3 regions of the Paeniglutamicibacter sulfureus genome follow, and region 1 is predicted to be linked to each of the others. Evidence: predicted binding sites of a transcription regulator. Region 1 holds the regulator's gene; each other region holds the start of a gene.
The links. The regulator LexA, encoded in region 1, represses DNA repair genes until DNA is damaged. The targets are predictions, from matches to a motif close to TCGAACANNTGTTCGA.
Positions count from the first base shown of each region.

Region 2: ABD687_RS17285 (DUF222 domain-containing protein) is a predicted target of LexA. The motif match lies at 3,304-3,319, and genes of this name have one in related genera.
Region 3: ABD687_RS15980 (LexA family protein) is a predicted target of LexA. The motif match lies at 2,517-2,532, and genes of this name have one in related genera.

Region 1 covers NZ_BAAAWO010000001.1:4,514,535-4,518,969, reverse strand. The annotation lists gene hisB (imidazoleglycerol-phosphate dehydratase HisB) at 1-406, opposite strand, end outside; gene ABD687_RS20400 (histidinol-phosphate transaminase) at 520-1,641, opposite strand; gene ABD687_RS20395 (LysM peptidoglycan-binding domain-containing protein) at 1,754-2,140, opposite strand; gene lexA (transcriptional repressor LexA) at 2,429-3,148, shown strand; gene ABD687_RS20385 (ATP-dependent DNA helicase) at 3,266-4,435, opposite strand, start outside.
Region 2 covers NZ_BAAAWO010000001.1:3,815,373-3,819,807, reverse strand. The annotation lists gene ABD687_RS17305 (sodium:solute symporter family protein) at 1-711, shown strand, start outside; gene ABD687_RS17300 (DinB family protein) at 839-1,417, shown strand; SAM riboswitch class IV at 1,430-1,541, shown strand; gene ABD687_RS17295 (hypothetical protein) at 1,560-1,832, shown strand; gene ABD687_RS17290 (VIT1/CCC1 transporter family protein) at 2,073-3,176, shown strand; gene ABD687_RS17285 (DUF222 domain-containing protein) at 3,372-4,435, shown strand, end outside.
Region 3 covers NZ_BAAAWO010000001.1:3,515,116-3,519,550, reverse strand. The annotation lists gene ABD687_RS15990 (hypothetical protein) at 219-668, shown strand; gene ABD687_RS15985 (Y-family DNA polymerase) at 665-1,939, opposite strand; gene ABD687_RS15980 (LexA family protein) at 2,079-2,501, opposite strand; gene ABD687_RS15975 (cytochrome c biogenesis CcdA family protein) at 2,689-3,420, opposite strand; gene ABD687_RS15970 (SH3 domain-containing protein) at 3,574-4,435, opposite strand, start outside.

The sequences.
Region 1 (4,435 bases):
TCAGGTGGTATTCCTGGCCTGCGGGCTCGCCGCCGTGGACCAGGTAGGGGCGCCCGGAGATGTCGACAACGGCGCGTGCCAGGGCCTCGTCCAGCGGGGCATAGGCGGTGCCGAAGCGGGTGATGCCCGCCTTGTTTCCCAGGGCGGTGCGCAGCACCTCGCCAATGGTGATGGCGGTGTCTTCGACGGTGTGGTGCACGTCGATGTGGATGTCTCCGGTGGCGCGCACCGTCAGGTCGATCAGCGAATGCTTCGAAAGCGCGGTCAGCATGTGGTCGTAGAACGGGACGCCGGTGCTGATTTCCGAGCGGCCGGTGCCGTCCAGATCAAGTTCGACAAAGACGGAGGACTCGCTGGTGATGCGTTCGAGGCGAGCGCGACGACCCGTGAGTTTTTCGGCAGACATGCACATTCCTTTAGATCAGGCGTTGAGACGAGGATGTGGTGCGGCGGCTGGCTCGTGCGCGACCGGGCATTTCGTGAAATTCGCCCGCCGCGTCCAGCGCCACCCCACCAAGTTTAGCGTGAGTGCGTGTGAGGACCCTGATCGAGCAGTTCCTCGAGACGGACAAGGAATGCGGTGGTTTCGTCCTCGGTGCCCGCGGTGACCCGAAGGTGGCCGGGAATCCCGACATCCCTGATGATCACTCCGGCCTCCAGCAGGCCCTCCCAGATGGCCTTGGTGTCCTTGACTCCCCCGAAGAACACGAAGTTCGAATCGCTGGAGGCAGGGCGCAGCCCCATGCGCGTGAGCTCGTTGACGATCCGGTCCCGCTGGACCTTGATGGCCTCGACGTTGGCCAGCAGGATGTCGGAGTGCTTCAACGCCGCATTCGCGGTCGCCTGGGTGACCGCCGAAAGGTGGTACGGCAGGCGCACCAGGCGGATCGCGTCGGTGACCTCCGGGGCCGCGGCAAGGTAGCCGAGGCGTGCTCCGGCCAAGGCGAAGGCCTTGGACATGGTGCGCGAGACAATGAGCCGCTCGCGATCGGGCAGCAGGGACAACGCCGAAGGCGTCCCGGTGTGGGCAAACTCCGCGTAGGCCTCGTCAACGATCACGATGGCGTTGCTGGCCCGGCCGGCTTCGTAGACGGCTTCGACGACGTCGAGTCCCAACGCGGTACCGGTGGGATTGTTGGGCGAACACAGGATGACAATGTTCGGCGCGGCCTCACGAACCTGTGCCGCCGCATCCTCCGCCGAAAGTCCATAGTCCTCGGAACGGATTCCCGCAACGTAGGTGGTGTCGGTCCCTGCTGCCAGCAGCGGATACATGGAGTAGGTGGGAGGGAAACTCAGGACGGTGCGGCCCGGCCCGCCGAAGGCCTGCAGGATTTGCTGGAGCACTTCGTTGGATCCGTTGGCTGCCCAGATGTTGTCCGCTTCGAGCCCGTGGCCCAGGAACGCGGCAAGACGTTCACGCAATTCGGTGAATTCACGGTCGGGATAACGGTTCAATCCCACGGCGGCCGCGGAGACTTCTTCGACAATGGCGCGATGCACTTCCGCGGGTAGCGGGTGGGTGTTTTCATTGACGTTCAACTGAATCGGTACGTCAATTTGGGGAGCACCGTAGGGTTCGAGACCTTGAAGATTTTCTCGCAGGGGCAGATTTGCCAGGCGATTTAGCCGTTCATTCACGGGCCAAGTCTACGGCGGTGGCAGGTGGGGCCAAGAATCTTCGCCGGTGCAGAGGGTAATAATCGGTTCGCAATGCCTTGTATCGGCGCCCGCGGGAGCGCCGGTGCGGGGGCTAGCTTCCGGTGGGAACGAAGAGTTCGGCACCGGGGTGCAGCACCGAGCTGTTGAGGTTGTTGAGGTCGCCGATCTGTTGAACCGCATCGCGGGGCTCGAGCTGCGGAGCGAACTCGCGGGCAATCCCCCACAGCGTATCCCCTTCGATGACGGTGACGCTGACCGCGTCAACGCCCAGCGGCACTTCCGCCGATGCGTTGGCCGGGGAAAGGAACAGGCCCAGGAGCATCAGTGCTGCGGCACTCACCACGAAGATGGGAAGTCCGATCAGCACGAACTTTCCGCGACGAGTGAGCCGCAGGGGTGCCAGCGTTGGCTGGGATTCGGGCAAGTAGTCGTCGGATGTTACAAGGTGGAGCGGGGCCGAGAAAGCAGTGTTTGCCATGTCTTTGCCTTTCCTCTGAATTCACGTGGCCGGCTGGGACCCTGGGGCGCCTAGTCGAACACGTGACGATTATTCGAACGCATCTTTCGAACATGTGTTCGTAGTGCGTATCTTATTTCTAGCACTTTTCGACGACACGTGTCCAGATCTGTTCGAACAAATCTTTGAAAGCAGTGACTTTGTCTACTAGGATGTTGGTTGTGAAGCGATGTATTTACTACATCAACCCACACCGACAATTTGCGGCACGCGCGGGCAACCGGCGACGATCGGGATGAGGCATTGACAATGACGACCGAACAACGAACCCCTCGACGCGACGCGAAGAGCCTGACCATTCGCCAGAAGAAGGTCCTGGAGACCATCCAGCGCTCCGTGAGCAGCAACGGCTACCCGCCGTCGATGCGTGAAATCGGGGACGCCGTGGGACTTGCCAGCCTCTCGAGCGTGACCCACCAGCTCAGCCAGCTCGAGAAACTTGGCTACATCAGGCGCGATCCGCGCCGCCCGCGCGCCATGGAGATCCTGCTGCCGTTGCAGCTCAAGAGCGAGGCCAAGCTCGAGGTGGTGGAGGGCCAGTCGGATCTCAGGGCAGCCAACGGCATGAACGTCTCGGAACTGACAACCTCCGCGGACACCGCCATGGTCCCCCTGGTGGGGCGCATTGCCGCCGGCGGACCGATCCTGGCCGACCAGGCGATCGAGGACGTTTTCGCCTTGCCGCGCCAGCTGGTGGGGCATGGCGAGCTCTTCATGCTCAAGGTCAGCGGCGACTCCATGATCGATGCCGCCATCTGCGACGGCGACTGGGTTGTCGTGAGGCGCCAGCCGACGGCGAACAACGGCGACATCGTCGCCGCGTTGCTCGAGGACGAAGCCACGGTGAAGACCTTCCGCCAGCGCGATGGCCACACCTGGCTTTTGCCGCAGAACTCCCGATACGAACCGATCCTTGGTGACGCCGCAACCGTCATGGGCAAGGTCGTATCGGTCATGCGCTCCGTCTAGGTCCGCAGCCACAACTCATCCCGCAACACAGCGAGGGCCGATCATCGGATCGGCCCTCGCTGTTGTTTGCGCACCCTGCACATCTCCCGCGACCGGGATGCCTGCAAGGCAACGTGCTCAGCCCTCGCTGAGCCTTTCGAGCGCGGAAATGACGGTGGCCTTGTTCGGTGTTGCCCACAGCGGTGGCAGGGAAGCCCGCAGGAACGTTCCGTAGCGTTCGGTGGCCAGGCGCGAGTCGAGCACCGCGACCACGCCCTTGTCGTTGACCGAGCGGATCAGGCGGCCCGCACCCTGTGCCAGACGCACCGCCGCATGGCTTGCGGCCACGGCCATGAAACCGTTTCCGCCGTGCTTGGCGACATCGCGGCTGCGTGCCGAGGAGAGCGGATCATCCGGGCGCGGGAACGGGATCTTGTCGATGATGACCAATCGGCAGGCGTTTCCCGGCACATCGACGCCCTGCCACAGCGTCATCGTCCCAAAGAGGCAGGTATCGGGCTCCGCCGAGAACTGGTCGACCAGCGCCTTCATGCTGGACTCGCCCTGGCACAGGATGGGAATGTCCAGGCGTGCGCGCAGGATCTCCGCAGCGTCCTCGGCCGCGCGGCGGGAGGTAAACAGCGCCAGCGCCCCGCCGTTGGAGGCCTTGATGAGATCCTCGATCTCTGCAAGCGTCTCCTGGGACATTTGGCGCCCGGGCTTGGCCAGGTGTTTGGCAACGTAGAGGATGCCCTGCTTGGGATAGTCGAAGGGACTGCCGACGTCGACGCCGTTCCAGGTCGGCGCCCCGTCCCCCACGAGCCCCAGGGATCCTGCCACCGGTTCAAACGCCGCACCGATGGCCAGGGTTGCGCTCGTGAGGATGACGGTCCGGCCGTCGAAGAGACCTTCCCTGAGTTTTCCCGCCACCGAGAGCGGTGCAACCATCAAGGTCGGCTGGCTTGACTCGTCCGGTTGGACATAGCCCTCCCCGGGGCTGAAGTGGCCGGGCCGAGAGGCCCAGATCACCTCGCGCTCCTCGGTCATTTCAAGCATCTTGGTGCATTGCTCCACCAGGTACATGACCTGGGAACGGGCCATCTGGCGTCCCCCGTCCGCAGGGGCGTTGGCCTCGGGCTTGGAGTCGGAGAGCACCACGCGTGCGGCTTCGGCGATCTGGTTGATCGCGGCTTCCTGGTCCTCGTTCAGGCCGCGGGCCATGAGCCCGGTGGGCACTCCCTCCAGCGCACGCTGCAGGGCCTTGGCGCCCTGGTTCAGCGCGTCCACGCTCACCGAGCAGTGCTTGCG
Region 2 (4,435 bases), 700 kb from region 1:
GCCGGCGCCATCATCGGCATGGCCGCCAAGGTCGCCTTGCCGGAGATCATCGGCGCTGACACCAACAAGGACGTGGTCTACGCGGAGGTCGCCACTCAGCTGCTGCCCGTCGCCGTCGGCGGACTGGTGCTGGCAGCCGCTGTGGCAGCCATGATGTCCACTGCCTCCGGCGCGCTGATTGCCGCTGCCACAGTGGCCCGCACCGACGTCACCCCGTTCGTGGCCAGCTGGTTCGGCAGGCACGTGAAGGTGAACACCAACGAAAACCCGGAGCACGACGTGCGTGCCAACCGCATCTGGGTGCTGCTGCTGGGCATTGTCTCGATCGTGCTGGCCATCATGGTCTCCGACGTGGTCGCGGCACTGACCATTGCCTACGACATCCTGGTGGGCGGCCTGCTGGTGGCCATCATCGGCGGGCTGGTCTGGAAGCGCGGGAATGGGCTGGGGGCCGCCGCCTCGATGGCTGCCGGAACCATTGTCACCTTGGGCACCATGATCGTCCTGGAAATCCAGGCCGAACAGCGCTTTGACGGCATCTACGCGAACGAGCCAATCTACTTCGGATTGATTGCCTCGGCACTGACCTTCATCGTGGTCTCCCTGATCACGCGACCCACCTCCGCGGCGGTCATCACCCGCTGGAACGCCCGGGTCGCCGGCCATGCCGACGCCGAGGGCGCGGAAATCACCGAGGTCGCCGGCCGCTAGCACCGGATTCACGGCACGGACCGCATCCCGAAGGGAGCCCGTCTCCGCGCACTGCGCGCGAAGACGGGCTCCTTCCTTTCGCCGCAGCCCTTCCCCGGCGGGCCCCGTCGCTCCTAGGCTGGGCCGCATGGACAATCTCAAGGACCACCTCACCACGTACCTGGACAGCACGCGCGAAGCCATGCTCTGGAAGGTCGAGGGGCTCAGCGAGCAGGAAATGACCCGCCCCATGGTCGGGACGGGCACCAACATCCTGGGCCTGATCCAGCATCTGGCCACCGTCGAGTACGGCTACTTCGTCGAATGCCTCGGGTTCACGGTCGAGGATGAACGCCACGACGCGCTGATGGCCGATCCGGAAGTCAGCGCCGACATGTGGGTGCCCGCCGATGTCCCCTGCTCCGAGATCCTCGATTTCTACCGCCGCGCCATCGCCGCAGCAAACCACAACATCGCAGCCCTCCCCCTGGATGCACCGGCCACGGTTTCCTGGTGGGTGCCGGAGAAACGCGACACCACGCTCGGGCGCCTGCTGCTGCACATGAACGTGGAGACCGCACGCCATGCGGGCCATGCCGACATCGTGCGGGAGCTCATCGACGGTTCCACCGGAATGCGCCGGGACAACACCAACATTCCTCCCTACGACCCCGTTGCCTGGACGCAATTGCACGCAAATATCTTGCGGGCCTCCGAATCACGGTAAAGTGGACCACAGCTTCACGAGACGCGTCGGCAAGCTCCGACTCAGACGCGCACCAACCCCAGGTTCATGGGTGGTTCGGATGAAGAAGCGGTCGCGGACCACTTGGCCCCGGCAAGAGCTCACGAAAGGCTTTCGCCCCCACATGGCACCTTCCATCCCCGTTTTGCCCCTGCTCGATGTCCACCGTGCGGTCGTCGAGCTGCGCCTTGCCGGTTCCTGGCACAGCTACCACGTTGCGGACGCACCTTCGCTGGCCGCGGCCCTGGCCAATGCCGTCGGCTTGCCGCGCTTCGACGCCCGCGCGAGGGAGCTGTCGGTGCGCATCCCCCGGGCCGGAAAGCCCGCCGGACAGGCGTTGTTTTTTAGTCTCAACGAATTTTCACTTGTCCTGCCAACGGCTACACTCGTGGGTTGAAGGGGAGTAGTTCCCAGACCCGCCGGCACGGCGGGACAGCGGTGCGTCGACATACTGGTTACAGCGTTGTAACCCGGCAATCCACCCGGGGCCACGGGCAATCCAGCCCGGCCCGGGCGAACGAGACCTTCGGTCCACACATTGGTGGCCCGAGGCTCAACGTACCCAAAAAGAAATCCTGCTGGGCCTCCCCATCGCATGGCCTCCCGAGGCCGTGAACGCCCACATGAGGATGAGAGCATGACGCAACAAGCGCCGACCCCCACTCACGCCCAGATCAAGCGCTGGCGCCAGTACCTGGCCGACGAAATCGCCGAAGGCGCGGTCTACCGCGAACTGGCCAACAAGCGCCAGGGTGAGGAACGCGCAGTCCTGCTGGGACTGGCAGCCGCCGAAACCCGACACGAGGAACACTGGCGCTCGCTGCTGGGCGAGAACGCCGACAAGCGCACCCGGCCCTCGATCCGGCGCACCATGCTCCGCTTCCTGGCCCGGCACTTCGGTTCGGTCTTCGTCCTGGCCCTGGCCCAGCGTGCCGAGGGCAACTCCCCCTATGCCGCAGACACCGATGCCAGCCGCCAGATGGCCGCCGACGAACTCGTCCACGAGGAGGTCGTGCGCGGCCTGGCCACCCGCGGCCGCAACCGGCTTTCGGGCAACTTCCGGGCGGCGGTCTTCGGCGCCAACGACGGCCTGGTGTCCAACCTGGCCTTGGTCATGGGCATCGGCGCCACGGGCGTGGCAACCTCCTTCGTGCTCTTCTCCGGCATTGCCGGGCTGCTGGCCGGGGCCCTGTCGATGGCCGCGGGCGAATACGTCTCGGTGCGTTCCCAGCGCGAGCTGCTCTCGGCTTCCAAGCCCACGGAGGTGACCCTGGCCGCGGCGCCGGACCTCGATCTGGATGCCAACGAGCTGGTATTGGTCTACAAGGCCCGCGGCATGAGCGACGAGGACGCAGCACACCGGGCCGCCGAACGCATGGGCATCTACTCCTGCGACTGCAACCCCTCCACGTCGCTCCGGTCCGAGCTCACGGTTGCCGCCGATAGCCGGGAACACGAGGAAATCGGCTCCGCCATGGGTGCGGCTTCCGCGTCCTTCTGCTTCTTTGCCTCCGGGGCGGTCATCCCGATCCTTCCGTTCATTTTCGGCATGGACGGCACCCCCGCGATCCTGCTCTCCGCCGTGCTGGTGGGCATCGCCCTGCTGGCCACCGGCGGCGTGGTCGGCTTGCTTTCCGGCGCATCCCCGGCCAAGCGCGGACTGCGCCAGCTGGCCATCGGCCTGGGCGCCGCGGCGGTCACCTACGTCCTCGGACTGCTCTTCGGCAGCTCCGTGGCTTAGCGGCACCACTGCAGGGACACTGGCACGTGCCGCCACTTTCATGGATCGGGGATCCGGCGGCACTCTTTCCTCGCTGTGCCCGAACGGGATGGCACTCGCCGGGAACGCAGTCGCCCACGATCCTTACTAGAACATAGTTTCTAATATTCATGAAAATATCTTCCAATTGTCGGCTACTGGTTCTAAAATTGAAGTATGGCAACGACGTCATCGAGCGGTACCCCTTCTGACGGCACCACCGGTGGTGCCGTCAGGGACCTGGGCTACGATGCGCTATTGCACGACGGGGCGGACATGGACGCACTGGTTGCCGAACACTTGGCCCGCACCGGCACCGACGGGATCCTGTCCCTGGCCGCCGCGGTGAACGGAGCCCCGGTACTGACAGGAACCCATGAGGCGGTGACCGCCGTCGGCGCACTGGAAACCTTGAAATGCGCCGCCACGGCGAAGCAGGCCGACCACAGCGTCGCCTACCAGGATTCCTTGGTCGCCGATCGACAGCGCGCCGGGGTCAGGGAGAAAAACCCCGCATGGGGCTCAAGCGGGGACGTAGCCCTGATGCTGCATTTGTCCCCGAAAAGCGGAACCAAACGCACGAACGACTTCCGGATACTTGCCGAAGACCTGCCACACTGCCACCAGGGGCTGCGCCGCGGCATCATGACTTGGGACCAGGCGCACGTGGTAATCAGCGGCACCCGGAGCCTCAAGATCGAAAACCGGAGAATGATCGACGAGCTGCTGTGGGAGGACACCCACACCTGCTTCGAGGCCGGAACTGCGTCGCTGCGTGAGCTGGTCGACTACTGGGCCCTCGTCCTTGAACCTGAAACCGCCGAACAAGAGGAAGAAGACGCCACCGAGAAGCGGTATGTCAGCGGCTACCAGGTGAACGAAAACACCGTGCGGATCGTCGGTGACTTCCCGCTGGACCAGGGCGTTCCCATCCTGCAGGTCCTCAACCGCGAAATGGAACGCCCCCGGAAGCCCGGGGACGACCGCACCAACGCCCAGGTCGCGGCAGACACCGTCTTCGAGGCGATCACCGACACCAAGGCCACCGGCTCCAGGCCGGTGGAGCTGTTGCTGATGATGGACCCGGAAAGCCTCACCGGTGCCAGTGATGAACCGGCACTGATCCCGGGCCACGGATACATCAGCGCCACCAGGGCCCGGTCACTGGTGGCCGGCGACCCAGAGCACCCACTGAACACCTGGTACCGGCGCCTCTATGCAGCCCCGGACACCGGCAAATT
Region 3 (4,435 bases), 1.0 Mb from region 1:
CAGAAAAATGCGCGGACGGTGGCACCCAGACCCACCAATCGTGACGAGACACTCATTGTTCTCGATGCCTTCCCCGTCCGGGGATTGCCAGGGGGATTTCAACCGGGACGATTTCATGGAGAGTTCTTGTTGCCGCCTGACTCAGTTTCCTCGGCACCCGGCCAAGCTGTCGGAGGGCAAGCCTATGCTGGGCACAGGACATTTCAAGGAGGAACCAATTGGCATCGAGCGCATTCCTCAGAACGACGACCACCGAGGGCACGCTGCAGTCGGGTATTTCCCGCCGGCATGCCCCGGAAGAACCGTCCGACACCGAGCTGGTTCCAGATGTCTGGCAGATGCCGTCCCGCGGTATTGAATGGTGCGATTGCGGACAGCACCATGCCGTTGACCGGAAAATCGTGCTCGACTTTGCAGAAGCCGTAGTCGAAGACCGGGAATGGATGACTCACGACGAAGTCATTGATACAGCCATGGACCTGTGGAACTACGTGTCGGTGTGCGAGTTCTTCCTCATGGGTATCCGACGCTCGGCGAGCGCCGTGAACGGCGGACCGGCAGTGAAGTACCGCTTCGAACGCGGACTGGAAATCGTGGCGGTCTTTTCCAAGACCTGGCAGGGCTGCCCGGAGGAAATCTGTGCCTCCGTCCGAGACCGAGACAGCTAGGCCTTCACCACGGGGATTTGCGCCCAATCGGTAGTGAACTTGGGCGAGGAGAACTCCCGCTTCATCGACCAGCCCGGTTCCACTGCCAGTCCCCCGGAACCGAGTCCGATGGATTTGTTCCCGAATCTGGCCTTGACGGCACCCAGTACGTCGCCGACATGCTTTGTCGAAATGTCCTGTTCAAAGATTCCGAAGGCGGCCTGCCCGGGGTCGGGCTGCAACCCGGAAAGCACGACCCCTCCGCGCACGTATGCGGCGCCGGGCCGCATGATTTCGCGCATGGCTCCGACGGCCAGGCGGGTCAGCAGGATTGGGTCCTGGGTCGGTGAGGGAAGCTTGAGCGTCACCGACGGAAACGAGGCTTCCCCTCCGGCAAAGCGGCTGGTGCCTGCGGTGACGGTGAGTAGCGTGGCCCAAAGCCCATCAGACATCAGCCGGGCCGCACCCCGCTGGGCATAGATCGACATGACCTCGACCATGTCCTCGATGGTGCTCACCGGGCTGGAGAAGGACCGCGAGTACATGATCTGCTGCTTGTCGGCGCGTTCTTCGTTGTGGGGAATGCACGGGGTTCCGTTGAGTTCCAGGACCGTGCGTTGGAGGACCACGGAGAACTTCTTGCGGATCTCGGTGACATCCGCTGCCTTGAGGTCGGCGATGCTGGCGATGCCCATCCCGGCAAGCTTGGTACCGGTGCGGGCTCCGACTCCCCATAGGTCGGTGACGGGGACGCGGGACTGGATGTTCTCGATGAGGTCCGGATCCATGGAGTCCATGGAACACACACCGCCCAGATGCGCATTGTGCTTGGCCACGTGGTTGGCGAACTTCGCCAGGGTCTTGGTCGGGGCCACTCCCACGCAGACAGGAACCCCTACCCCTCGTCCCACGGCCGTCCGGATTCGCGTGGCAAGCTCACCAAGCTGGTCGGGATTGCCTTGGATGCCGAGGAAGGATTCATCGATGGAGTAGACCTCTTGCCAGGTGCCAAACCGCGAGAGGACTTCCATGACGCGGGCGCTCATGTCCCCATACAGTTCGTAGTTGCTCGAGCGCACGATCATGCCATGGCTTTGGATGAACTGTTTGACCTGGAAGAACGGTGCGCCCGTGGTGATGCCCAGGTCCTTGGCCTCCTGCGAGCGCGCGACAACGCAGCCGTCGTTGTTTGAAAGCACCACAACCGGTCGGCCGATGAGTTTGGGGTCGAAGGCCCGCTCGCAGGAAACATAGAAATTGTTGACGTCCACGAGCGCGATTCGGTCGGTCATCGGGCCTTCCCTGCCCAAGGTGCGCTCCGAGACCAAAGCCGCTCACCCGGCACAGGACCTTTGGCACCGGTGTGGCTACGCACGTCGATGCGCTCCAGGTGACGTGGCGAGCGCCCATCTCGGTTCGGTCGCCGACGACTCAAACATGGTGAAGGCATCTGGTGACCACGCCCCAAATGGTGGTTTCCTCGGTCACGGCCTCGGCCCGCTCCTGCGGCTGTTCGTCGCTACATAAGACCGTGGTGCCGCGGCTGGACACGAGGCGGCGGATGACCAGTTCGCCATCCTGGACGGCGATGACCACCGATCCGTCGCGTGGGGCCAAGGCCCGGTCCACGATGACTTCGTCTCCGTGGCTGATTCCGGAAGAGGCCATGGCATTCCCGGAGACCCGCATCAGGAATGTCGACGTCCTATCCCGAATCAACAGGCGGTTCAGGTCGATTCCGCCGCTGTAGTAGTCCCTGGCCGGCGAGGGAAACCCCATGGCCTCGACGGCTCCAACGGGCCCCTGGGATTCCGGCTGCGGGGCCGGCGGCTGCGGCTGGTCCATTCCGAACATAGACCCCGCCCTTCCTAGAACATAGATTCGATACTTCAGCTTATCAGCGGAAATGCTCGCGGAGGGCATCGCTAACGGATTTCCGGGACGCCTCCATCGTGGTCGGACCTGCCTGCTGAGGGGACTCTCGAGGCGTCGGCGCCACCCGTTCGGCTGGTCCTGCGGACGGCGGCACGAAGCCACCAGATCAGCAACATGCGCCGACCAGTGCCGTCCAGGCCCACGACGGAACGGCTGCGTCAACTTGCCTTCCCAGATTTTCAAATGCGGCGTTCCAGTTCGAGGGGAGCAGCTCGGGTACGGCGGCCGTGCCATTGGTGAAGATGAGGATCCAGCCAACGAGCACGGTGAAGCGCCCATCGTCAACGAGGTCGTGTGCAGGCGCAACCTGCCCACACGGAATCGCCGCCCTCGATGAAACGGAACGGTGGCCGAGTTTGCGGACCAGTAGGGCAATGAACATGATCGGCAGCACCATGCCCACGCCGTAAAGCCCCAACAGCGTTCCGCCGCGGGCCGGGGACGCGGAAGACAGTGCGAGGGTAAGGATCGCGCCCACCACCGGGCCAGTGCAGAATCCAGCCACGCCGGAAACTGCACCCAGGGCAAATGTACCGGCGAGCGATCCGGCGACGGGCCGGGGCCGGCCCGGAACCAGACGGGAAAGATCTATCCCTCCGCGAAAGGCCGTGAACAGCCCCGGGGCAATAAGCCCATTCGGCTCCGCCGAGCAAGACGCCGCGGTCGATGATGAAGGTTCCGCCCAGCCATCCCATACCCAGTCCGAGAGGGACCAGGGTGGCAAGCAGGCCGCCCGGAACACGGAACCAAGGCTCAGGAGCGTGGCACGCGAGGTCGCGATGTTGGCGAAGAACGCCGGCAGCAACAACGCATTGCAGGGGCTGAATACGCCAAGCATTCCACCGATCAACGCATAGGCGAACCCGATTTGCACGGCGTTCAGCGGCCCAGTTCTTCGTCGATGGCCTGCACACCGGTGCCGAGCAGGGTTTTCATCGCCCGTGAAGCAGGCATTGTCCCCTGCCCCGAGGCAAACCAGGGCTCCGACGAACTACTTGTTGGCCCGGGAGGCAGAGATCTCAGCGTGGATGTGGTCCATGTGCCGCGTGGTGTCGTTCCATCCGCGGGAGGATGCCAGGTGCTTGCCCCAGCCGCTGGTTGAATACGGTCCCCACTGGCCGTCCTCGGCCAGCCACAGTTTGTCCTGCCAGATCAGGTAGCTGATCCCCATCCGCTCGTGGTTTTCCACCAGGTACTGTGCCATCTGGTCGCCGGCCTTGATGCCTGCGGCCGAGGAATAATCCTTGATCATGAAGTCCGCGGCCAGCCCCGAGCTGTGCCCGACGGAGCCGGCGCGCGAACCGCCGACGCTGCTGATCCCGGCCCCGAAGAGGTCCTGGACTTCCCGGATCATGGCCCGGGTCATCGGCTGCAGCTCCTTCGGGGCTTGGTACTGGACGCTGGTCAGCAGCGTGTTCTTGATCCAGCCCGTTCCCTTGGAGGTCTTGACCTGCGACCAGCCACCGGAAGTTTTCAGGTAGGTCATTTTTTGGTTTGCCGGGATGACGCCCAAGGTGCTGAAAGCGGTTGAGGGGCCGGTGCGGACGTTGGCTGCATAGGCGGTCCACCGGTACGAGGTGGAATTGTTGCCCGGTTCGCTGCTGGCCAAGGATGAACTGGGGAGCCAGCCCTGACCGGTCGGCGTTTCAATGAAAGACCAGTTGCCGGAACTCTTGATCAGCCGGACCTTTGTCCCACCGGTTTGCACCGCGAGGCGCTTGGAGGATAGCGAGGCCTGGGCATACATCGGCTGGGTGCCGTCCACCCAGCGATTGGCGCCGGCGACCGGAGCGGGGCCGGGTGCCTGGCCCGTGCTCTTCTCCAAGTAATTGGAACTCACCCAACCGGTCCGC